DNA from 4 places in the Cellulosimicrobium composti genome. Region 1 is predicted to be linked to each of the others. Evidence: riboswitches for the same ligand, from Rfam matches in the RefSeq annotation. Region 1 holds a riboswitch; each other region holds the start of a gene.

What was found. Region 1 has a riboswitch for thiamine pyrophosphate ahead of thiD (bifunctional hydroxymethylpyrimidine kinase/phosphomethylpyrimidine kinase). Riboswitches for the same ligand answer to the same signal wherever they lie in the genome.
Region 2: linked by a shared signal. The riboswitch ahead of thiO (glycine oxidase ThiO) and the one ahead of thiD (bifunctional hydroxymethylpyrimidine kinase/phosphomethylpyrimidine kinase) in region 1 are both predicted to bind thiamine pyrophosphate.
Region 3: linked by a shared signal. The riboswitch ahead of GYH36_RS13475 (thiamine ABC transporter substrate-binding protein) and the one ahead of thiD (bifunctional hydroxymethylpyrimidine kinase/phosphomethylpyrimidine kinase) in region 1 are both predicted to bind thiamine pyrophosphate.
Region 4: linked by a shared signal. The riboswitch ahead of GYH36_RS13615 (ECF transporter S component) and the one ahead of thiD (bifunctional hydroxymethylpyrimidine kinase/phosphomethylpyrimidine kinase) in region 1 are both predicted to bind thiamine pyrophosphate.

Annotation. Positions count from the first base shown of each region.
Region 1 covers NZ_JAAFAN010000026.1:14,436-19,294, forward strand. The annotation lists gene GYH36_RS09385 (DUF4862 family protein) at 1-305, shown strand, start outside; gene GYH36_RS09390 (hypothetical protein) at 318-1,139, opposite strand; gene thiD (bifunctional hydroxymethylpyrimidine kinase/phosphomethylpyrimidine kinase) at 1,200-2,123, opposite strand; TPP riboswitch at 2,116-2,213, opposite strand; gene GYH36_RS09400 (SDR family oxidoreductase) at 2,322-3,209, opposite strand; gene pheT (phenylalanine--tRNA ligase subunit beta) at 3,206-4,859, opposite strand, start outside.
Region 2 covers NZ_JAAFAN010000011.1:49,446-54,304, reverse strand. The annotation lists gene GYH36_RS05160 (thiazole synthase) at 1-558, opposite strand, end outside; gene thiS (sulfur carrier protein ThiS) at 569-796, opposite strand; gene thiO (glycine oxidase ThiO) at 802-2,136, opposite strand; TPP riboswitch at 2,141-2,220, opposite strand; gene thiE (thiamine phosphate synthase) at 2,273-2,986, shown strand; gene guaA (glutamine-hydrolyzing GMP synthase) at 3,030-4,643, shown strand; gene GYH36_RS05135 (glycosyltransferase family 4 protein) at 4,648-4,859, opposite strand, start outside.
Region 3 covers NZ_JAAFAN010000046.1:16,933-21,791, forward strand. The annotation lists gene GYH36_RS13470 (ABC transporter permease) at 1-1,070, opposite strand, end outside; gene GYH36_RS13475 (thiamine ABC transporter substrate-binding protein) at 1,067-2,152, opposite strand; TPP riboswitch at 2,231-2,335, opposite strand; gene GYH36_RS13480 (DUF4235 domain-containing protein) at 2,433-2,702, shown strand; gene GYH36_RS13485 (FAD-dependent oxidoreductase) at 2,747-3,922, opposite strand; gene GYH36_RS13490 (hypothetical protein) at 4,018-4,859, shown strand, end outside.
Region 4 covers NZ_JAAFAN010000047.1:5,013-9,871, reverse strand. The annotation lists gene GYH36_RS13630 (DUF1330 domain-containing protein) at 28-342, shown strand; gene GYH36_RS13625 (Rv2578c family radical SAM protein) at 398-2,059, opposite strand; gene GYH36_RS13620 (hypothetical protein) at 2,113-2,553, opposite strand; TPP riboswitch at 2,688-2,807, shown strand; gene GYH36_RS13615 (ECF transporter S component) at 2,906-3,604, shown strand; gene GYH36_RS13610 (ABC transporter ATP-binding protein) at 3,597-4,859, shown strand, end outside.

The sequences.
Region 1 (4,859 bases):
CCGCGGGGGTGGCGGGCCGCTGGGGCGGGCCGTGGGACGACGCGCACGTGCCGCCGCACGGCCCCGACCCGGCGCTGCCCGGCTCCGACGAGTCGATCCTCGGCCCGGACGAGGTGCGGGCGTTCCTCGTGGCGTGCGGCCCGGTCCCCGTCGTCGGGGCGAAGGTCACGACCCGCCCGCTCGACGCGTCCCCCGCGCAGCGCCTCGCCGTCGCGCGCGCGACCGTCGCGGTCGTGCGCGCCGCCCTCGCCGACGTCGAGCCCGCCTGGTCGGCGGGCGTCCGGGAGGTCCCCCAGGGGGTGTGACGCCTGCCGGCGTCAGCGGCGCGGGGTCGCGGGCGCGGCGCGGCCCAGCACGCGCGTGTCGGGGAGCAGGACCCCGCACGCGCCGAGCGCGGCACCCCACGCCGCGCACGCGACCCCGCCCACCGTCCCGAGGCTCGCGAGGTGCTCCGGGTAGAGCACCGAGCACGCGCCGAGGGACACGGCCACGAGCGCGGGCGGCACCACCCCGGCGCGCCACCGCGCGGCGCCGCCCGCGTGCACGACGGCGACGGCGAGCGCGCACGCCGCGAGCGCGAGCCCGAGCCCCGCCTGCATCGGCAGGTGCTGGAGGCCCCACGTCTCGTCGTCGGGCTCGCCCGCCGCGGCCGCGCGCAGCACGGCGACCGCGTAGGCGACCGCGCCGCCCAGGCCCGCGAGCGCGAGCCCGGCGAGCGCGGGGTGCACCGCCCGGGGCGTGACGCGCGCGGGGCGCAGGTCCTGCCGTGCGAGGACGGCGGGGACGAGCGCGGACGCCGCGAGCCCGAGGGCGGGCAGGAGCTGCCCGAACGCGCCCGCCACGAGCCCGGCGAGCGCGACGGCAGCACCCGTCACGAGCACCCCCTGCAGCAGCACCGTCGCGCGGGGCCGGACGGCCCATGCGAGGAGCGGGAACATGGCGAGGCCCGTGTAGAGCAGGCCCCAGCCCGCCTCCACCAGGTAGTGCCGGGCGAACCGCTCGTCCTGCAGCACGACGGTCGCGAGGTCGACGAGGCCGAAGAAGAGGACGCCCCAGAACAGCGCCGCCACGACGGCGACGGCGCGCGCGGCGAGCAGGCGGCCGCGCGACGGGGCCGGAGCACCGAGGTCGTTCGTCATGGAGGACGGTGTAGCACCGGCGCGCCCGGCGCGCCACCGTCGCGAGCCCGTCCGGCGGTGCTAGCCGCCGACGGGCGCGGCCACGGCGTGCAGGTGGTCCACGGGACCGCGCCCGCTCCCGACGCGCAGCGCCGCACCCGCGCGCAGGGCGCCCGTGAGCCACGCCTTCGCGTCGCGCGCCGCGTCCTCCCAGCTCGCGCGGCGCGGGCGCAGGGCCGCGAGCGCCGCGGAGAGGGAGCACCCGGTGCCGTGCGTGTGCGGGGTGTCGACGCGCTCGGCGTCGAACGTCGTCACGCGCACGTCGTCCGCGACCGGGACGACGAGCGCGTCGGGCGAGGCGCCGCCCGTGAGGTGCCCGCCCTTGAGCAGCACGCCGGCGCCGCTCGCCCGGGCGTACGCGGCCGCCTGCGCGAGCGCGTCGTCCCAGGTCGTGGCAGCGGGGCGGCGGGTCAGCACCCCGAGCTCGGGCAGGTTGGGCGTGACGACGTCCGCGCGCGTCGCGAGGTCGCGCACCGCGTCCTCGGCGCCCTCGTCGAGCAGCCGGTGGCCCGACGTCGCGACCATGACCGGGTCGAGCACGACCCAGGGCCGCGGCGCGCCGGTGCGTGCGCGCTCGGCGACGAGCGCGTCCAGCCACGAGGCGATCGTGCGACCGTTCGCCGCGTCGGCGACCATGCCGATCTTCACCGCGTCGACGTGCACGTCGTCGGAGACGGCGTCGAGCTGCTCGCGCAGGAACCCCGGGCCGGGCACGTGCACCGACCGGACGCCGTGCGTGTTCTGCGCGACGAGCGCCGTCGTGACGGCCATGCCGTACGCGCCGTGCGCGCAGAACGCCTTGAGGTCGGCCTGGATGCCCGCCCCGCCGGTCGGGTCCGTCCCGGCGACCGAGAGCACGCGCGGGCGCGAGGGCGCGTCGTCGGAGGTCGCGCTCCCGGGTCCGGGCGCGACGGCGGGGGTGACGGAGGGCACGGTGAGCGGCATCGGCGGACATCCCTTCGCTGGTACGAGCCAGAGCAGGTTCGACGGGTGTGATCTCAGCCCCGCGTGCGCGGGGCACCCCGTGTCGGTCACCGCATCCTACGACGCCGCGCGCCGGCCCCGGCAGGGTGCCCGTGACGCGGCGGAGCCCGCCCCGGCGTCGCCGGGACGGGCTCCGCCCACGTCCTGCTGTCGCGCCCCTCAGCGCGCCGGGAGCGCGCCCGGCATCGGGTCGTCGTCGCCCCAGCGCGTGACGCGCAGGCGTCGCCCGTCCTGGCCGGGGACCGCGCGCCCGTCGCGCTCCCCCGCCACGAGCGCCGCCCGCAGCGACTGCGGCGAGTCGTGCGTGACGCGCACGAACGCGCCGGAGAACGCGTCGAGCTCGCCCGCCGCGATCGCGACTACCATCTCGACCGTGCGCTCCACGGGCGTCCACTCGGTGCGGCCCTCGTGCATGGTCATCGACGCGGTCATGTCGGTCTGCACCACGCCCGGCGAGACCTCGAACGTGCGCAGGCCGCGGTCGAACCCGGACCGGTGCAGGTTCGCGCCGATCCGCAGGAGCGCCGTCTTGCTCGCGTTGTACGCGCTCGCGCCGTCCATGTCGTGCGAGCCCGCGCCGCTGTTGAGGTCGACGACGCGGCCCCCGCCCCGGGCGAGCATGCCCGGCACGACCGCACGCGCGAGGAGGAACGGCCCGCGGACGTTCGTCTCGACGATCGCCCACCACTCGTCGGGGTCCGCCTCCCACAGCGGCACCTCGGCGTCGACGCGGCCCGCGTTGTTGACGAGGAGGTCGACGCCGCCGAGGGCGTCCTCCGCCGCGCGCACCGCGGCGGCGACCGCGCCGGCGTCCGTGACGTCCGCCGTCACGACGACGGCGCGACCGGCCGCGCCGTCCCGCTCGCCGAGCGCGGCGATCTCCGCGGCGACCCCGGCGAGACGGTCGGCGTCGCGCGCGAGGAGCGCGACGTCGAGGCCGGCCGCGGCGAGCCCGACGGCGATCGCGCGGCCGATGCCGCGGGACGCGCCCGTGACGAGCGCGGTCCGGGCGGGCGCGACGGCGCCCGCGGGGCCCGGCCCGCTCATGCGCGCAGCTCCGCGCCGACCCGCTCGCGCGCGGCGGTGACGGCGCCCTCGCGGACGCGCGCGACGTCGTCCGCGGTGAGGGTGCGGTCCGCGGCACGCAGCCGCAGCGAGAACGCGAGCGACTTGCGCCCGGCGCCCACCTGCTCGCCCGTGAAGACGTCGAACAGCGCGACCTCCTCGGCCAGCCCGCCGGCGCCCTCGACGATCGCCGCCCGCAGCGACTCCGCGGTCACCGACTCGTCGACGACGAACGCGAGGTCCTCCTTCGCCGCGGGGAAGCCCGAGACGGGCGTCGCCTGCACGGGCGCGTCGGACGCGCCCGCGACGAGCGCCGAGAGATCGACCTCGAACGCGACCGTCCGCGCCGGCAGGCCGACGTTCTCGAGCACCTTGGGGTGCAGCTCGCCCGCGTGCCCGACGACGGTCCCGTCCGCGAGCTCGAGGCGCGCGCACCGCCCGGGGTGGAACGGCGCGCGCCCGGTGTCGGCGACGACGCCGACCTCCGCGCCGGCGCGCGCGGCGACCCGGCGGGCCGCCCCGAGCGCGTCGGTCCAGTCAGCGGCGCGGCCCGGGCCCCACCAGCCGGCGCGCTCCCGACGGCCCACGAGGACCCCCGCGACGTGCCGGGGCTGCGCCGGGAGCGCGGCGTCGATCGCGGCCAGCTCGTCGTCGCCCGGACGCACGCCGCCGGGGAGCGACGGCGCGGCCGGCGCGCCGGGGCGCGGGTGCGTGACGAGACCGACCTCGAACAGCGCGACGTCCGTGAGACCGCGGCCGACGTTGCGGCGCGTGGTCTCCAGGAGCGTGCTCAGCACGTCGGTGCGCAGGAGCGGGCGGTCGTCCGCGAGCGGGTTGACGAGGCGTAGCGCGCGGCGACGCTCGTCGTCCGCGGGGATGCGCAGCGCGTCGAGCTCGGCGGCACCCACGAACGGGTAGCTCAGCGTCTCGACGAAACCGTCCTCGGCGAGCGCCCGCGCGACGGACCGGCGCACGCGCTGCTCGCGCGTGAGGCCACGACCACCCGGGGCCGCGGGCAGCAGCGACGGGATCTCGTCGTAGCCGACGAGTCGCGCGACCTCCTCGACGAGCTCGGCCGGCTCCGTGAGGTCGGGCCGCCACGACGGCGGCGTCACGACGAGCACGCCCGTCGCGTCGACGTCGTCGGCCTCGACCGTGCACCCGATCGCGCCGAGCGTGCCGACGACCTGCTCGAGCGTGTACGGCACGCCGACGAGACGCTCGGCCTCGCCCACGGGGAGGCGGATCGCGGCGGGCGGCGTCACGCGGTCGAGGTCGCTCACCGCGGGGTCGGCGGTCCCGCCCCCGAGCTCGACGAGCAGGTCGACGACGCGCTGCGCCGCGACCGCGGGCAGGAGCGGGTCCACGCCGCGCTCGAACCGCTTGGCCGCCTCGCTCGACAGCTTGTGGCGGCGCGAGGTGCGCGCGACCGACACCTGGTCGAAGTGCGCGGCCTCGACGAGGACCGCCGTCGTCGTCGGGCCGACCTCGGACGACGCGCCCCCCATGACGCCCGCGAGGCCCAGCACGCGCGACCCGCGCGCGCCGTCGGGGCTGTCCGTGATGATCAGGTCCTCGGGGTCGAGCGCGCGGTCGACGTCGTCGAGCGTCGTGAGCCGCTCGCCGGGCGCC
Region 2 (4,859 bases), on a different contig from region 1:
GATGCCGAGCCCCGTGCCGATGGGCGCGCCGAGCGGCATGACGGCCGCGCAGCCGACGTCCTCGAGCCGGCGCGCGAGGATGGGGTCGTCGTTCGTGTACGGCAGCACGACGAAGCCGTCGCGCACGAGCCGGTCCGCGGCCTCGACGAGGCCCACCGGGTCGGGCAGGAGCGTGACGTCGTCCGCGATCACCTCGAGCTTGACCCACTCGGTGCCGCACGCCTCGCGCGCGAGGTGCGCGGTGAGCACGGCCTCCCGCACCGAGAAGCACCCCGCGGTGTTGGGCAGCGCGCGGATGCCGAGGCGCGCGAGGAGCGCCCAGATGCCCGCGTCGGGGCTCGCGTCGCCGCCCGCACGGACGGCGACGCGGCGCATCGCGACCGTCGTCAGCGCGGTGCCCGACGCGACGAGCGCGTCCTCGAGCGTGAGCAGGTTCGCGGCCCCGCCCGTGCCCATGACGAGGCGGGACCCGACGGCGGTCCCGGCGACGACGAGCGGGTCGGCGCCCGCGGGGTCGGCCGCGGCGGGGCGGGACGCGGGGGAGAGGTCGGTGGTCACGGTGTCCTCCTCAGCCGCCCTGGACGGCGGTCACGATCTCGATGCGGTCACCGGGTGCGACGACGGTGCTCGCCCACGCGCCGCGCGGCACGACGGCGTCGCCCACGGCGACGGCGACGCCCTGCGGCGTGCCGTCCGCGACGTACGCGGGCACGAGCGCGGCGACGAGCCGTTCGAGGTCGACGTCGCCGTCGAGCGGGTAGGGCTCGCCGTTGACGAGCGCGGTCGGTGCGGTCACGGGGATCACCTCGGTGCGGTCGGGGTCGCGGTCGGCGCGGCCCGGCGGTCGCCGGACGCGGGGTCGTCCCCCGGTCCGGGCACGGTCCCGGGCCGGGTGAAGCGGTCGGTGCGCGTCGCGGCGAGGGCGGTCGCGACGTCGGGGGGCAGGCCGTCGCCCGTGAGGCCCGCGACGACGGCCTCGGCGGTGAGCGGCGCGAGCAGGACGCCGTTGCGGCCGTGGCCCGTCGCGACGTGCAGACCGGGGACGGCGGTCGGCCCCACGAGCGGCAGGTTGTCCGGGGTCGCGGGCCGGGCGCGCGGCGTCACGTCGACGAGCGCGGCCTCGTCGATCCCGGGCAGCAGGGCGCGCGCGTCGCGCAGGAGGGCGAAGGCGCCGCCCGCGGTCGCGCGGCGGTCGTCCGGGTTCTCCTCGGTCGTCGCGCCCACGACGACCTCGCGGTGCCCGGCGCGCGGGCCGCCGGGCACCGGGGTGCGCGGCACGACGTACACCGGCCGGCCCTGCACGACCCCGCGCACGACGTGCTCCAGAGCGAGGTCGGGCCCGGCGTCGAGGCGCAGGGTCTGGCCCTTGACCGGTCGTGTGGGCACGACGACGCCCGGCACGTCGGCGAGCAGCGCGCCCGACTCCCACCCCGCCGCGACGACCACCGCACCGGCCGCGTGGAGGTGACCCGCGTCGTCGTGCACGCCGACCGCGCGCCCCGCGGCGTCGCGCGCCACGCGGGTCGCGGCGGCCCGGACGACGACGGCCCGCGCCGCGGTGCTCGACGCCTCGGCCGGGGCGTCGAGCGCGGCGAGCAGCGCGGCGTGCGTCGCGCGGGGGTCGACCGCGTGGTCCGCGGGCGCCCAGGCCGCGCCCGCGACACGGGGCCCGAGGTAGGGCTCGCGGCGGCGCGCGTCCGCGACGGTGAGCTCGCGCGAGGCGAGGCCGTGCGCGGCGTGCAGGGCGAGGACGCGGCGCAGGAGCGCGAGGTCGTCCGCGTCGTACGCGAGGGTGAGCGTCCCCGCCGGGCGCAGCCCGACGTCCCGCCCGGTCGCGGCGCGCAGGTCGGCCGCGAAGCCCGGCCACGCGGCAGCCGCCGCCAGGTGGAGCCGCAGCGCGTCGTCCTCGCCGAAGTCGGCCTCGGTCACCGGGGCGAGCATCCCCGCGGCGGCGTGCGTCGCGCCGTCTCCCGGAGCCGGGTCGAGCACCGTGACGGTCAGCCCCGCGCGCGCGGCGCGCCACGCGACGGCGAGCCCGACGATCCCGCCGCCCACGACGACGACGTCGCGCGGGCCGGCTGGCGACGGCCCGGCGAAACCGGCCGTGCGGGGCCCCGGACGGACAGGGGTGTGCATGTGCGCTCCCTTCGCTGGCATGACCCAGATCAGGTTCGACGGTCGGCTCCGACGCCCTCTCAGCCCCGTGCGGGGCTCCCGTGCTGTCGGCCACAGTACCGCCTGCGCCCGGAGCGCCGGGGCTAGGCTCCGGCGGGTGAGCACCGAGACCTTCGCCACGCCCACGACGGCCGCCGCACCGGACCCGGACGCCGTGCGCGCCCGGCTCGCCGACGCGCGCCTCTACCTGTGCACCGACGCGCGCGAGGAGCGCGGCGACCTCGAGGACTTCCTGCGGGCGGCGCTCGCGGGCGGCGTCGACGTGGTCCAGCTCCGCGACAAGACGCTCGACGTCGCGCGCGAGCTCGAGCTGCAGGCGCTCGTCGCGCGCGTCGCGACGGAGCACGGCGCGCTGTGGGCCGTGAACGACCGGGCCGACGTGGCGCGTCTCACGGGCGCGCCCGTCGTGCACATGGGCCAGGGCGACCTGCCCGTCCCGGCGGTGCGCGCGCTGCTCGGCGCGGGGCCCGTGCTCGGCCGCTCCACGCACTCCGCCGCGCAGGCCGCCGCGGCCGAGGCCGACCCGGCGGTGGACTACTTCTGCGTGGGCCCGCTGTGGGCGACGCCGACGAAGCCGGGGCGGGCCGCCGTCGGGCTCGACCTGCTGCGCGACGTCGCGGCGACGCGGCCGACCACGCCCTGGTTCGCGATCGGCGGGATCGACGCGGACCGCCTCGACGCGGTCCTCGACGCGGGCGCCACCCGCGTCGTCGTGGTGCGCGCCATCACCGGCGCGCGCGACCCGGAGGCCGCGGCACGGGCGCTGCGCGAGCGCGTCGCCGAGCGGGCCGCGGCGCGCGACGGCGCCTGAGACGGCGGACGGTGCCGCGCCGCACGGCGACTATCCTGGAGCGGTGACGTCACCCGCCACCGCTCCCGACACCCCCACCACCGCCGAGGTCGCCGCGACCCCGCGCCCCGTGCTCGTCGTCGACTTCGGCGCCCAGTACGCGCAGCTCATCGCGCGCCGCGTGCGCGAGGCCAAGGTCTACTCCGAGATCGTGCCGCACACGTTCACGGTCGAGCAGATGCTCGCCAAGGACCCGGCCGCGATCATCCTCTCGGGCGGCCCCTCGTCCGTGTACGCCACGGGTGCCCCGTTCGTCGACCCGGCGCTGTTCGAGGCCGGCGTGCCCGTCATGGGCATCTGCTACGGCTTCCAGGCCATGGCGAAGGCGCTCGGCGGCGAGGTCGCCCAGACGGGCCTGCGCGAGTACGGCGGCACCGAGGTCGAGGTGTGCGCCGCGGGCGTGCTGCTCGACGGGACGCCGACGAACCAGACCACGTGGATGAGCCACGGCGACGCCGTGCACCGCGCGCCCGAGGGCTTCGAGGTCCTCGCGACGTCGTCGGGCTCGCCCGTCGCCGCGTTCGAGGACCGTGAGCGCCGCCTCTACGGCGTGCAGTGGCACCCCGAGGTCAAGCACTCCGCGCACGGCCAGACCGTGCTGGAGCACTTCCTGTACGACGGCGCGGGCCTGGCCCCTGACTGGACGCCCGGCAACGTCATCGCGGACCAGGTCGCGGCGATCCGCGCCCAGGTCGGCGACGCGCGCGTCATCTGCGCGCTGTCCGGCGGCGTGGACTCCGCCGTCGCCGCGGCGCTCGTGCAGCGCGCGGTGGGCGACCAGCTCACGTGCGTGCACGTCGACCACGGGCTCATGCGCGCGGGCGAGGTCGAGCAGATCGAGCGCGACTTCGTCGCGGCGACGGGCGTCAACCTCGTGATTCGCGACGAGAAGGAGCGGTTCCTCACCGCGCTCGCCGGGCACAGCGACCCGGAGACGAAGCGCAAGATCATCGGCCGCGAGTTCATCCGCGTGTTCGAGGACGCGGCGCGCCAGATCGTCGAGGACGCGGGCGAGCACGGCGCCGAGGTAAAGTTCCTCGTGCAGGGCACGCTCTACCCGGACGTCGTCGAGTCGGGCGGCGGCGAGGGCGCGGCGAACATCAAGAGCCACCACAACGTCGGCGGCCTGCCGGACGACCTGCAGTTCTCTCTGGTCGAGCCGCTGCGCACCCTGTTCAAGGACGAGGTCCGCGCCGTCGGCCGCGAGCTCGGCGTGCCCGAGGAGATCGTCGCGCGCCAGCCGTTCCCCGGCCCCGGGCTCGGCATCCGCATCGTCGGCGAGGTCACGGCGGACCGCCTGGAGACGCTGCGCGCGGCCGACGCGATCGCGCGCGAGGAGCTGACGAAGGCCGGTCTGGACGGCGAGATCTGGCAGTGCCCGGTCGTGCTGCTCGCCGACGTCCGCTCGGTCGGCGTCCAGGGCGACGGCCGCACCTACGGGCACCCGATCGTGCTGCGCCCCGTCTCGTCCGAGGACGCGATGACGGCCGACTGGACGCGCCTGCCGTACGACGTGCTGTCCGTCATCTCGACGCGCATCACCAACGAGGTGCCCGAGGTCAACCGTGTGGTGCTCGACGTGACGAGCAAGCCCCCGGGCACCATCGAGTGGGAGTGACCCCCTAGGGGTGGGTCGGACGGGCTGCGACGATCGTCGCAGCCCGTTCGTATGCCGCCTGCACGTCGGCGAGCACGCGCGGCCAGCCGGCCGACGAGGGCACGTCCCGGTTGTGCGCGACGATCCGGTCGAGCAGGCCGTCCTCGGTGACGAGGCGCACGAGCGCGTCGGCGAGGCCCGCGTCGTCGTCCGCGAGGAGCGCGTCGACGCCGTCGG
Region 3 (4,859 bases), on a different contig from region 1:
TCCCACACCGTGACGGACAGCGCGTTGCGCCCGCCCGTCGTGCCGAGGTTCGCGTAGTTGTCGAGCCCCCAGCCGCCGCCCGGGACACGGAACGAGCGCACGAGGAGCGTGCCGAGCGGCAGCCCGACGAGCACGACGACCACGGCCGCGGTGAGCGCCGCGGGCACGAGGTCACCGGTGGGGCGGCCGTCGCGCCACACGCGGAGCGGGTGTGCGGACGACGTCGAGGACGACAGGTTCAGGGCGCGCTCGCGCCGGGCGCGCGTGCGGTTCGCGACGGTGAGCGCCGCCGCGACGACGACGAGCTGCACGACCGACAGCACCGCGGCGGTGCGCAGGTCGAGGAACTGCGTGGTCTGGATCCAGATCTCCGTCTCGATCGTGCCGTAGCGGATGCCGCCGAGCACGAGGACGACGCCGAACGCCGTCGCGCAGAAGAGGAAGACGATCGACGCGGCGCTCGCGATCGCGGGCGTCAGCGCCGGGAGCGTCACGGTGCGGAACGCGCGCCACGGCGTCGCGCCGAGGGCACGCGCGGCCTGCTCGGCCCGCGGGTCGAGGTGCTCCCAGAGCCCGCCGACCGTGCGCACCACGACGGAGTAGTTGAAGAACACGAGCGCGACGACGATCGCCGCGAACGTCTCGTCGAGCCCGAGGATCCCGAGCGGGCCGCCCTGCACGAGCAGCGACCGGAACGCGACGCCCACGACCACCGTCGGCAGCACGAACGGGACCGTGACGACCGCGCGCAGGACCCGCCGCCCGGGGAACCGGCACCGGTACAGCACGTACGCGCCGGGCACGCCCAGCAGGAGCGAGAACGCCGTGCCGAGCACCGCCTGCCACAGCGTGAGCCCGAGGATGCGCCACGTGCGCGGCTGCGAGAACACCTCCGCGAACCCCGACAGGTCGAGCCCGCCGCTCTCCCCGACGAACCCGCGCGCCACGAGCGTGACCACCGGCCACGCGAAGAACACCCCGAGGAACGCCAGCGGCACCGCCGCCGCGAGACCCCACAGCACCCCGCGCCCGAGACCTCCCCCGGCCGCGGGGCGTGCCTGCGCCGTCAGTCGACGACCGTCGCCGTCCACGCCTTGATCCACTCGTCGCGGTGCGCCGAGACGTCCTCGGGCGCGACCTCGAACGGCTCGTCGGCGAGCGGCGCGAACTCGGCCCAGCCGTCGGGGAGCGCGACGGAGTCGTCGGCGGGGTACATGTACATCTGCCCGGGGACGTCGGCCTGGAACGGCTCGCTCACGAGGAAGTCGAGGAGCTGCTGCGCGCCCTCGGGGTTCTTCGCGTTCGCGAGCACGCCCGCGTACTCGACCTGGCGGAAGCACGTGTCGAGCAGCGCCCCCGTGGTCGAGGCGGTGCCGTCCTCGGTGAGCGTGAACGCGGGCGACGTCGAGTACGACAGCACCAGAGGGCGCGGGCCGGCGCCCTCGGAGCCGGAGAAGTCGACGTAGTAGGCGTCCGACCAGCCGTCGACGACCTTCACGCCGTTGGCGCGCAGGTCGGCCCAGTAGTCCTCGAACCCGTCCTCGCCGAACGCGCCCACGGTCGCGAGGAGGAACGCGAGCCCGGGCGAGGACGTGGCCGGGTTGGTCACCACGAGGAGGTCCTCGTACTCGGGCCTCGTGAGGTCGTCGAGCGTGACGGGCTCGGGGACGCCGGCCTCGTCGAACCACGCGTGGTCCACGTTGACGCACACGTCGCCGAGGTCGATCGCGGTGAGCTCGCCGCCGTCGCCGACGGCGTAGGACGCGGCGGAGTCCGAGAGTCCCGCCGGGGTGTACGGGTCGAGGACGCCCTCGTCGATCGCGCGCGACGCGAACGTGTTGTCGATCCCGAAGACCACGTCGCCGAGCGGCGACTCCTTCGTGAGGATCAGCTGGTTGACGAGCGCGCCGCCGTCGCCGGGCGCGACCTGCTCCACGGTGAGCCCGCTCTCCTCCTCGAACGCGGCGAGCACCTCGTCGCTCACGGCGAACGAGTCGTGCGTCACCAGGGTCACCGTGCCGCCCGACGACGCGTCGTCGCCACCCGCGGCGTCGTCGCCGCCGCTGCACGCCGCCAGGGCGAGGAGGGCGAGGGTCGTGGCGGCCCCGGTCGCGAGGGTGCGTCGGCGGGTGCCGGTGGTCGTGCGCTGCATGTGTCCTCCCAGGACGTTCAGGAGGGGTCCACCGGCCCGCGCGGCCGCCGTCGGAGCGCGGAGGACCGCACGAGCAGGTGATCGAGATTCCCGACTTCCTCCACCGGTGCTAACCGGATCAGGTTCGAGGGTCTGCGGTGGTCCGCACTCTCAGCTCCTCCAGGAGCTCCCCTGTCGTTCACGTCGAGCCTACACCGCGGCCCGGCACGCGCGGCGTGGCCGGTGCGGGACGACTACGGTGGTGCGCAGCACACCGTCGCCCCTGACCTGGAGGATCGCCGTGGCAGACACCGAGGACCAGACCCTGGCCGTGAAGGTCGGCACCGTCGCGCTGACGTTCGCCGCGGGCTGGGCCGCGCAGAAGCTCGTCACGTTCGTCTGGGCCAAGGTGACCGGGCACGACGCCCCGAAGGACCTCGACGACGAGGAGGTCGGCATCGTCTCGGCCGTGACGTTCGCGGCCGTCGCCGCGGGCGTCGGCGTCCTCGCGCGCCGGTTCGCGGGCAAGGAGGCCAAGCGCGTCGTCGCCCGCCTCGCCTCGCGCGCGTAGCGTCGTCGCCCCTCCTCGCCACCCGGCGGCGGTCCGCGCCGCCGTCAGGGCACCGGGGCCGCGGGTTCGGGCGGGGTCCAGCCCATCGCCGCCCGGGAGCCGCGCTCGATCGCGGCCGCGGGCGTGAGCCGCATGAGCCCGTTGCGCACCGTCTGGCGCCACCCGCCGCCGAGGTGGGCGCCGAACCGGCCCGACGCGACCGACGCCCGCGCGAGCGCCCGGCACCGAGGCCGACGTGCGGCGTCGTACCCGACGAGGGCGGGCGCGAGCCGCCCGCCGGCGGCGACGGGCGACCCGACGAGCAGGCCGACGCACAGCCCGTCCTCGAGCGCGGTGGCCGCGCCCTGACCCATCGTCGGCAGGGTGCCGTGCGCGGCGTCGCCGGCGAGGACCACCCGCCCGGACGCGTAGCGCGGGACGCCGCGGGGCAGGTGGTGCACGTCGTGACGCAGCACCACGTCGGGCGGCGTCGCGGCGAGGACGTCGCGCACCGGCTCCGCCCACCCGTCGAACCGTGCCCGCGCGGCGGCGAGCTCGTCGCGCAGCCGCGTGCGCTCGGGCATCGCGACGTACCCGTACCAGTACGTCTCGTCCGCGGCCACGCGCAGCACGCCGAACTCCGCGTGCGGCCCCCAGTACTGCCGCAGCGCGACGTCGCCGTACGCGCCGGGGACGACCGCGCGCCAGCTCGCGTACCCGCTGTGCACGGGCCGCACGGCGGGGAACAGGACCGAGCGGACGGCGCTGCGCATCCCGTCGGCGCCGACGACGAGGTCCGCCTCGCGCCCGGCCACGACGGCCGGCCGACCCTCGGGGTCGCCCGGGTCCAGCGCCTCGACGGGGGTGCCGGTGACGACCTCGACACCGAGGTCCGCAGCCCGTCGCCGCAGGGCGGCGTGGAGCCGACGACGGTGCACGCCGACGAGAGCGACCGACGCCCGCATCTCCGACGTGTCCGGCAGCGCGAGGATCGGGCGCCCGTGCAGGTCCCACGTGCCGCCCGCCCACGTGGCGTACCCGAGTGCGGCGACGTCGTCGTCGTCGAACCCGAGCCCGCGGAAGGCCGCGACGGCGTTGCGCGACATGGCGAACCCCGCCCCGACCTCGCCGGCCTCGGCCGCACGCTCGAGCACGGTGACGTCCCAGCCCGTGCGCGCGAGCGAGACGGCGGAGGTCAGGCCGGCGATCCCGGCGCCGACGACGATCGCGTGACGTGTCATGAGGCGATCCTCCCGCGCGCGACGCCGCCGGGGCCAGGGGGACGCCCGGCCCGCCGGGTGCGGACGTCCCCGGTCGCGCGGGTACCCTGGCGCGCGTGACGGCCCCCACGGCGACCACCCAGAGCCCGACGCCGGGCACCCGGGACACGGTGCTGCGCGCGGGTCTGCGCGTGCTCGCCGACACCGGCCGGCTGCTCGCCCGGCACTGGCCCGCGCTCGTCGCCGTCGCGGTCGTCGCGGAGGTGCTGCACGAGCTCGCGCTGCGCGCCGCGCTCGCGGTCGCGCCGTCGTCCGGCGTGCTCGGACTCCTCGTGCTGTGCTTCTCCCCGCTCGCGACGGTCGTCGGGATCGTCGTCATGCTGCACGTGCTGCGCCGCGAGCCGCGGTCCGGGCGCGACCGGCTGGAGGCCCGCACGCTGCTCGGCTCGATCGCGTCGGTGCTCGTCCCGTACCTCGTCATCTACGAGTTCTACGGCGGACTGACGTCCGACTGGCAGACGTACGTCGACTCGGCGGCGCTCGACCACGCGTTCGCCGCCGGGTCGGGGATCCGGACGGCCAGCCCGATCCCCGAGGGGTTCGGGGTCACCGTCCTCGCCGTCGTCGCCGGCGCGCTCCTGGCACGCACGCTCCTCGACCGCCTCGCGAGGCGCCTCGACCGCCGCGTCGCCTCGTCCGGCTCCGACGCCCGGCACAGCGCGCGCTCGGCCGCCGTGCGCATCGTGGCGGGCTACTGCGAGGTCGTGTGGATCGTCGTCGGCGCGTTCACCGTGACCGCCGTCGTGGGCCGGGTGCGCGAGTGGTGGGGCACGCGGGTCGTCGTCGTCGAGGTCGGCGCGTGGTGGGACGGCGTCGTCGCGCGCGTCGACGCGCTGCGGCCGCTCGTCGACGCCCTCGGTCCCGCGACGTCGCTCCTCGTGGCGGGCGTCGTCACGGG
Region 4 (4,859 bases), on a different contig from region 1:
CACGCGCAGCGGCGTACCGTGCCGAGCATGCCGATCACCCTGTGCGTCCTGCTGTGGCCCACCGCGGGCGACGCCGACATGCTCACCGCGTACGAGGACGACGTCCTCGCCCTCGTGCCGGTCCACGGCGGGCGCGTGGTCTCGCGCGTCCGCGCGCTGCCCGGCCAGGACGCGTCGCTGCCGACCGAGGTGCAGGTCATCGAGATGCCCGACGACGACGCGCTCGCCGCGTACCTGGCCGACCCCGCGCGCGTCGCGCTGGCCGACGTCCGCGACCGGGCAGTGGCCCGGACGGACATCGTCCGGGTCAGCGCCGTGCCGCACCGCGACCGGCCCTCCTGACCCGCCTGCCGGGCGCACCGGCCGCGGTCGCGGCTCCTCCCGGCCCGGCGCCCCGTCAGAACAGGACCTGCTCCACTCCCCCGCCGACGACGTCCAGCCCCGCGCCGTCGACCGGCATCCCCGCGAGCGCCCCGTCGTGGCCGCGGTACCCCGCCGCCCGGTCGCCTCGTGCGATGCTCCCGGCCGGGTAGGCCCCGTCCGTCGGCGGGTCGGCGTCGCGCGGGCCGCCGCCGAGGCCGCCGAGCTCGCCGCGGCGGTACCGGCCCTCGACGCCCGCGGGGCCGCGGTGGCCCGAGACGGCGAAGCCGCGCGCCTCGAGCAGGGGACGCACGCGGTCCCAGAGCCACGACCGGTACGCCTTCGAGGCGTAGGTGCCGCGCGCGTAGACGCGCTCGTACCCGGGCACGAGCCGCGGGTGCTCGCGCGCGAGCCACCCCATGTACCACTCGCGCGTGCCGGGCTTGAGGTGCAGGGGCAGCACCGTGACCCCCGTCGCGCCGGCGTCCTTGACGGCGTCGAGCAGGTCGGTGAGCGCGCGCGTCGAGTCGGTGAGCCACGGCAGCACGGGAGCGACCATGACGCCGCACGGCAGGCCGGCCTCGCGGATCGCGCGGATCAGGTCGAGCCGGGCGCGCGGCGTGGGCGTGCCGGGCTCGACGCTCGCCTGGAGCGCGGGGTCGAGGAGGGCCAGGGAGACGCCGATCCCCACCTCGACGCGCGAGGACGCGTCGACGAGGAGCGGGAGGTCGCGGCGCAGGATGGTGCCCTTGGTGAGGATCGACAGCGGGGTGCCGGACCCGGCGAGCGCGTCGATGATGCCGGGCATGAGCCGGTAGCGGCCCTCCGCGCGCTGGTAGGGGTCCGTGTTGGTGCCGAGCGCGACCGGCTCGTGGGCCCAGGAGCGGCGCGCGAGCTCGGCGCGCAGCACCTCGTCCACGTTGACCTTGACGACGACCTCGCGGTCGAAGTCCTCCCCTGCGTCGAGGTCGAGGTACTGGTGGGTCGGGCGGGCGAAGCAGTTGTGGCTCACGACGCCCGCGGCGACGAAGTCGCGCGTGCCGGTGGTGATGTCGACGAGCTCGGTCTCCTCGCCCGGGCCGTCGAGGGCCTCGAGGGAGTCGACCCGCAGCCCGTCGCTGCCCGTCACGTCGCGGCCGTCGAGCACGGCGTCGCCGCCCGCGAGCGCCGCGGCGCCCGGGCCGACGAGCACGTCGCCGAGCGCGAGGTGGGCGCGGTGCCCGGCCCCGCCGACGACGTGGCGCCAGCCGCGCTCGGTGAGGAAGCGGTGGTCGCCGCTCGCGACGAGCCGGGTGCCGTCCGCGAGGGTGACGCGGTAGGCGCGCTTGCGCGTGGTCCAGCGGTCGAGGACGCGCGTGCGCACGTACCGGCGGTAGGCCCCGTGCGGGGCCGTCCCCACGATCTCGTCGCCGACGCGCAGGTCCCCGACGGGGCGCTGGGTGCCGTCGGCGAGCAGGACGGGGGTCTGCGGGTCGAGGCAGTACGAGCACGCGTGGCTGCAGCCCCGGTAGGGGTTGACGGTCCAGCGGAACGGCATGCGCGACATCGCCGGGACCTTGGACAGCGCGCTCCTGGCCGTCACCTCGTGGAACGTGATGCCCGCGAACTCGGGCGTGCGCACGCTGCGCACGAGACCCGCACGCTCCAGCCCCGGGAGCGCGCCGTCGTCCGCGCCGATCGCCTGTCCGTCCCACCGCACCCCGTCATTCGAACAGGTGTTCGAACGAGTGTCAAGGCGCTCGCGCGGTCGGGTCAGCGCGCGTCCTCCTCGACCCACGCCTGGAGCGTCGCGAGGTTCGCGAGCGGGACGAAGTGACCGATCCGGGGGTGGTCCAGCGCCACGCCGACGACCCCGGCCGCGCCGAGCGACGCGACGTAGCCGACGGCGTCCGGCATCGGCACGGCGAGCAGCGGCACCGGCTCGCCCGCCGGGACGACTCCGAGGGCGTGCGCCGCGTCGCGCGCGCGGGTGGCGCTGCTGTAGAGGCAGACCATCGGACCCTGCGGCGCGGCGACCGCGTAGGGTCTCGGCCGGTCGGGCTCGCCACGGGCGACGAAGAACCACGTCGCCAGGCGCGACACCTGTCGCCACAGGGCGACCTGCGCGGTCGTGTCCCCCGGCGCGGCCGCGCGGACCTCGCCGTCGAGGCGGTCCAGCTCGGCGACCGCCGCAGGGTCGTTGTCCGTCGTCATGCGTGCCTCGTCCCGTCGTGTCCCGGCCGTCCGCCGGCGGCGGGGCCCCGGCCACCCTCGCACACGTGCCGCGCGCCGTCCCGCTGCGTGAGACGCGGGTGTCCCCCGCGCGCCCGGCGGGCCTAGGGTCGGGCCGAACGCCCCCGGGGAGCGCACGAGCGCTGAGAGTGCAGGCCGGACACCCGTCCCACCCGCAGACCCGTGGAACCTGATCTGGTTCGTACCAGCGAAGGGAGCAGGGCCGACGTCACCGTCCCCTGCGCGCCGTGCCCGCGCGCCCGGCCGGACGCGCGGGGTGGCGGGCGGCGTCGTCGTGCACCCCTCGACCGGGGGCCCGACGGAGGGAAACCGCATGACCGAGCCCGGCACGACGCCCCCGCCCGCACCGCCCGCCGCGCGGACCCCGGCCACGACCACGACCGCGCCCCCGGCCGCGAGCGCGCCCGACACGAGGGTCCGGCCGCCGGGTGCCGGGGGCCGACGGCGCGGGCCGACGCTGCACGAGACGGTGCTCGTCGCGGTCCTCGGCGTGGTCTTCGGCTTCGTCTACTGGGCGTTCGTGCAGCTCTGGGCACCGCTGCAGATCCTCATGGGCCCGCTCGCGGACCTCGCGGCGAACGTGCTCGCGGGCGCATGGATCGTCGTCGGTCCGCTCGCCACCTACATCGTGCGCCGGCCGGGCGTGGGCGTCCTCGCCGAGACGCTCGCGGCGCTCGTGGAGGTCGTCTTCCTCGCCTCGCCCGCAGGACCGCTGCTCCTCCTCGTGGGGCTCGTCCAGGGCGCCGGCGCCGAGCTCCCCTTCGCGCTCACCCGCTACCGCCGGTTCGGGTGGGGCGTCTTCGTCGCGTCGGGCGTGAGCGCGGCGCTCGTCACGTTCGCGTTCAACGCGGTCCGCCTCGGCTGGCTCGGCCAGGACCTCGCGATGCTGCGCCTGGGCGTCCAGATCGTCTCGTGCGTGGTGCTGTGCGGGCTCGCGGCGCGCCTGCTCGGCGACGCGCTCGCACGCACCGGCGCGCTCGACGCCTTCGCGATCGGCGCGACCCGTGACTGACGGGTCCCGCGCGCCCCACGCCGTCGAGGCCGCGCACCTGGACGTGGCCCTCGGCCACCGCGCGCGCCCGGTGCTCCACGACGTCGACGTCGTCGTGCCCGCCGGCACGTCCCTGCTCGTCGTCGGCCCCTCCGGGTCGGGGAAGTCGACGCTCGTGCGCGCGCTCGTCGGCGTCGTCCCGCACACCCTGCCCGGCGTGGTGCGCGGCCACCTGCGCGTCGCGGGCACCGACCCGCGCGAGACGACGCCGGCCGCGCTCGCCGCGCACGTCGGCCTCGTGCAGCAGCGCCCGGGCGACCAGCTCTGCCTGGCGCGCGTGGACGACGAGCTGCGGTTCGCGCTCGAGAACCGCGGCACCGACCCGGCCACCGTGGACGCGCGCTCGACCGCGGCCCTGGAGTCCGCCGGGGCCGCCCACCTCCGCGACGGGCCGACGCACGCCCTGTCCGGGGGCGAGGCGCAGCGGGTCGCCCTCGCCGCGGCGCTCGTCGCCGACCCGGGGCTCGTGGTGCTCGACGAGCCGACGGCGCTCCTCGACCCGGCCGCCGCGCACGACGTCGGCACCCTCGTCGCCGGGCTCGCCCGGCCCACGACGCCGGTCGGTGGGTCCGACCAGCGGGACCCGGCGGGGCGGGCCCGCTCCGTCGTGCTCGTCGAGCACCGGCTCGACGAGCTCGGCACGCTGCCCGCGGCGACGCTCGCGCTCGACCGCGGCGGTCGCGTGCTCGCGCACGGCCCGACCGAGCGCGTGCTGCGCGAGCACGCCGGCGCGCTCGCCGCGCTCGGGTGCCGGCTCCCGCTCGCGGTCCGGCTCGAGCACGCGGGCGCGCCCGCGCCCCTCGGCGACCCCGCGACCGACGTCTGGCTCGTCGACCTCGCCCGGGGCACGCCCGCACGACGGGCCGGTCCCGCGCACGGGCCGGTGCTCCTGCGCGCACGGGGCCTGGGCGTGCTGCGCGGTGCGCCGGGCCGCCGCCGGCGCGGGGCACGACCCGTGGTGCGCGACGTCGACCTCGACGTGCGGGCGGGAGAGCTGCTCGCCGTCGTCGGGCCGAACGGCGGCGGCAAGTCGACGCTCCTGCGCGGCCTCGCCGGACTGGAGCGCACGACGGGAGTCGTCACCACGGACGCCGGGTCCGTCGCCCTGGTGCTCCAGGACCCCGAGCACCAGCTCCTGGCGCGCACCGTGCGCGAGGAGGTCGCGTGGTCCGCGCGGCGCGCGCGCCGTCCGGACGTCGAGGCGCGCACAGCACGG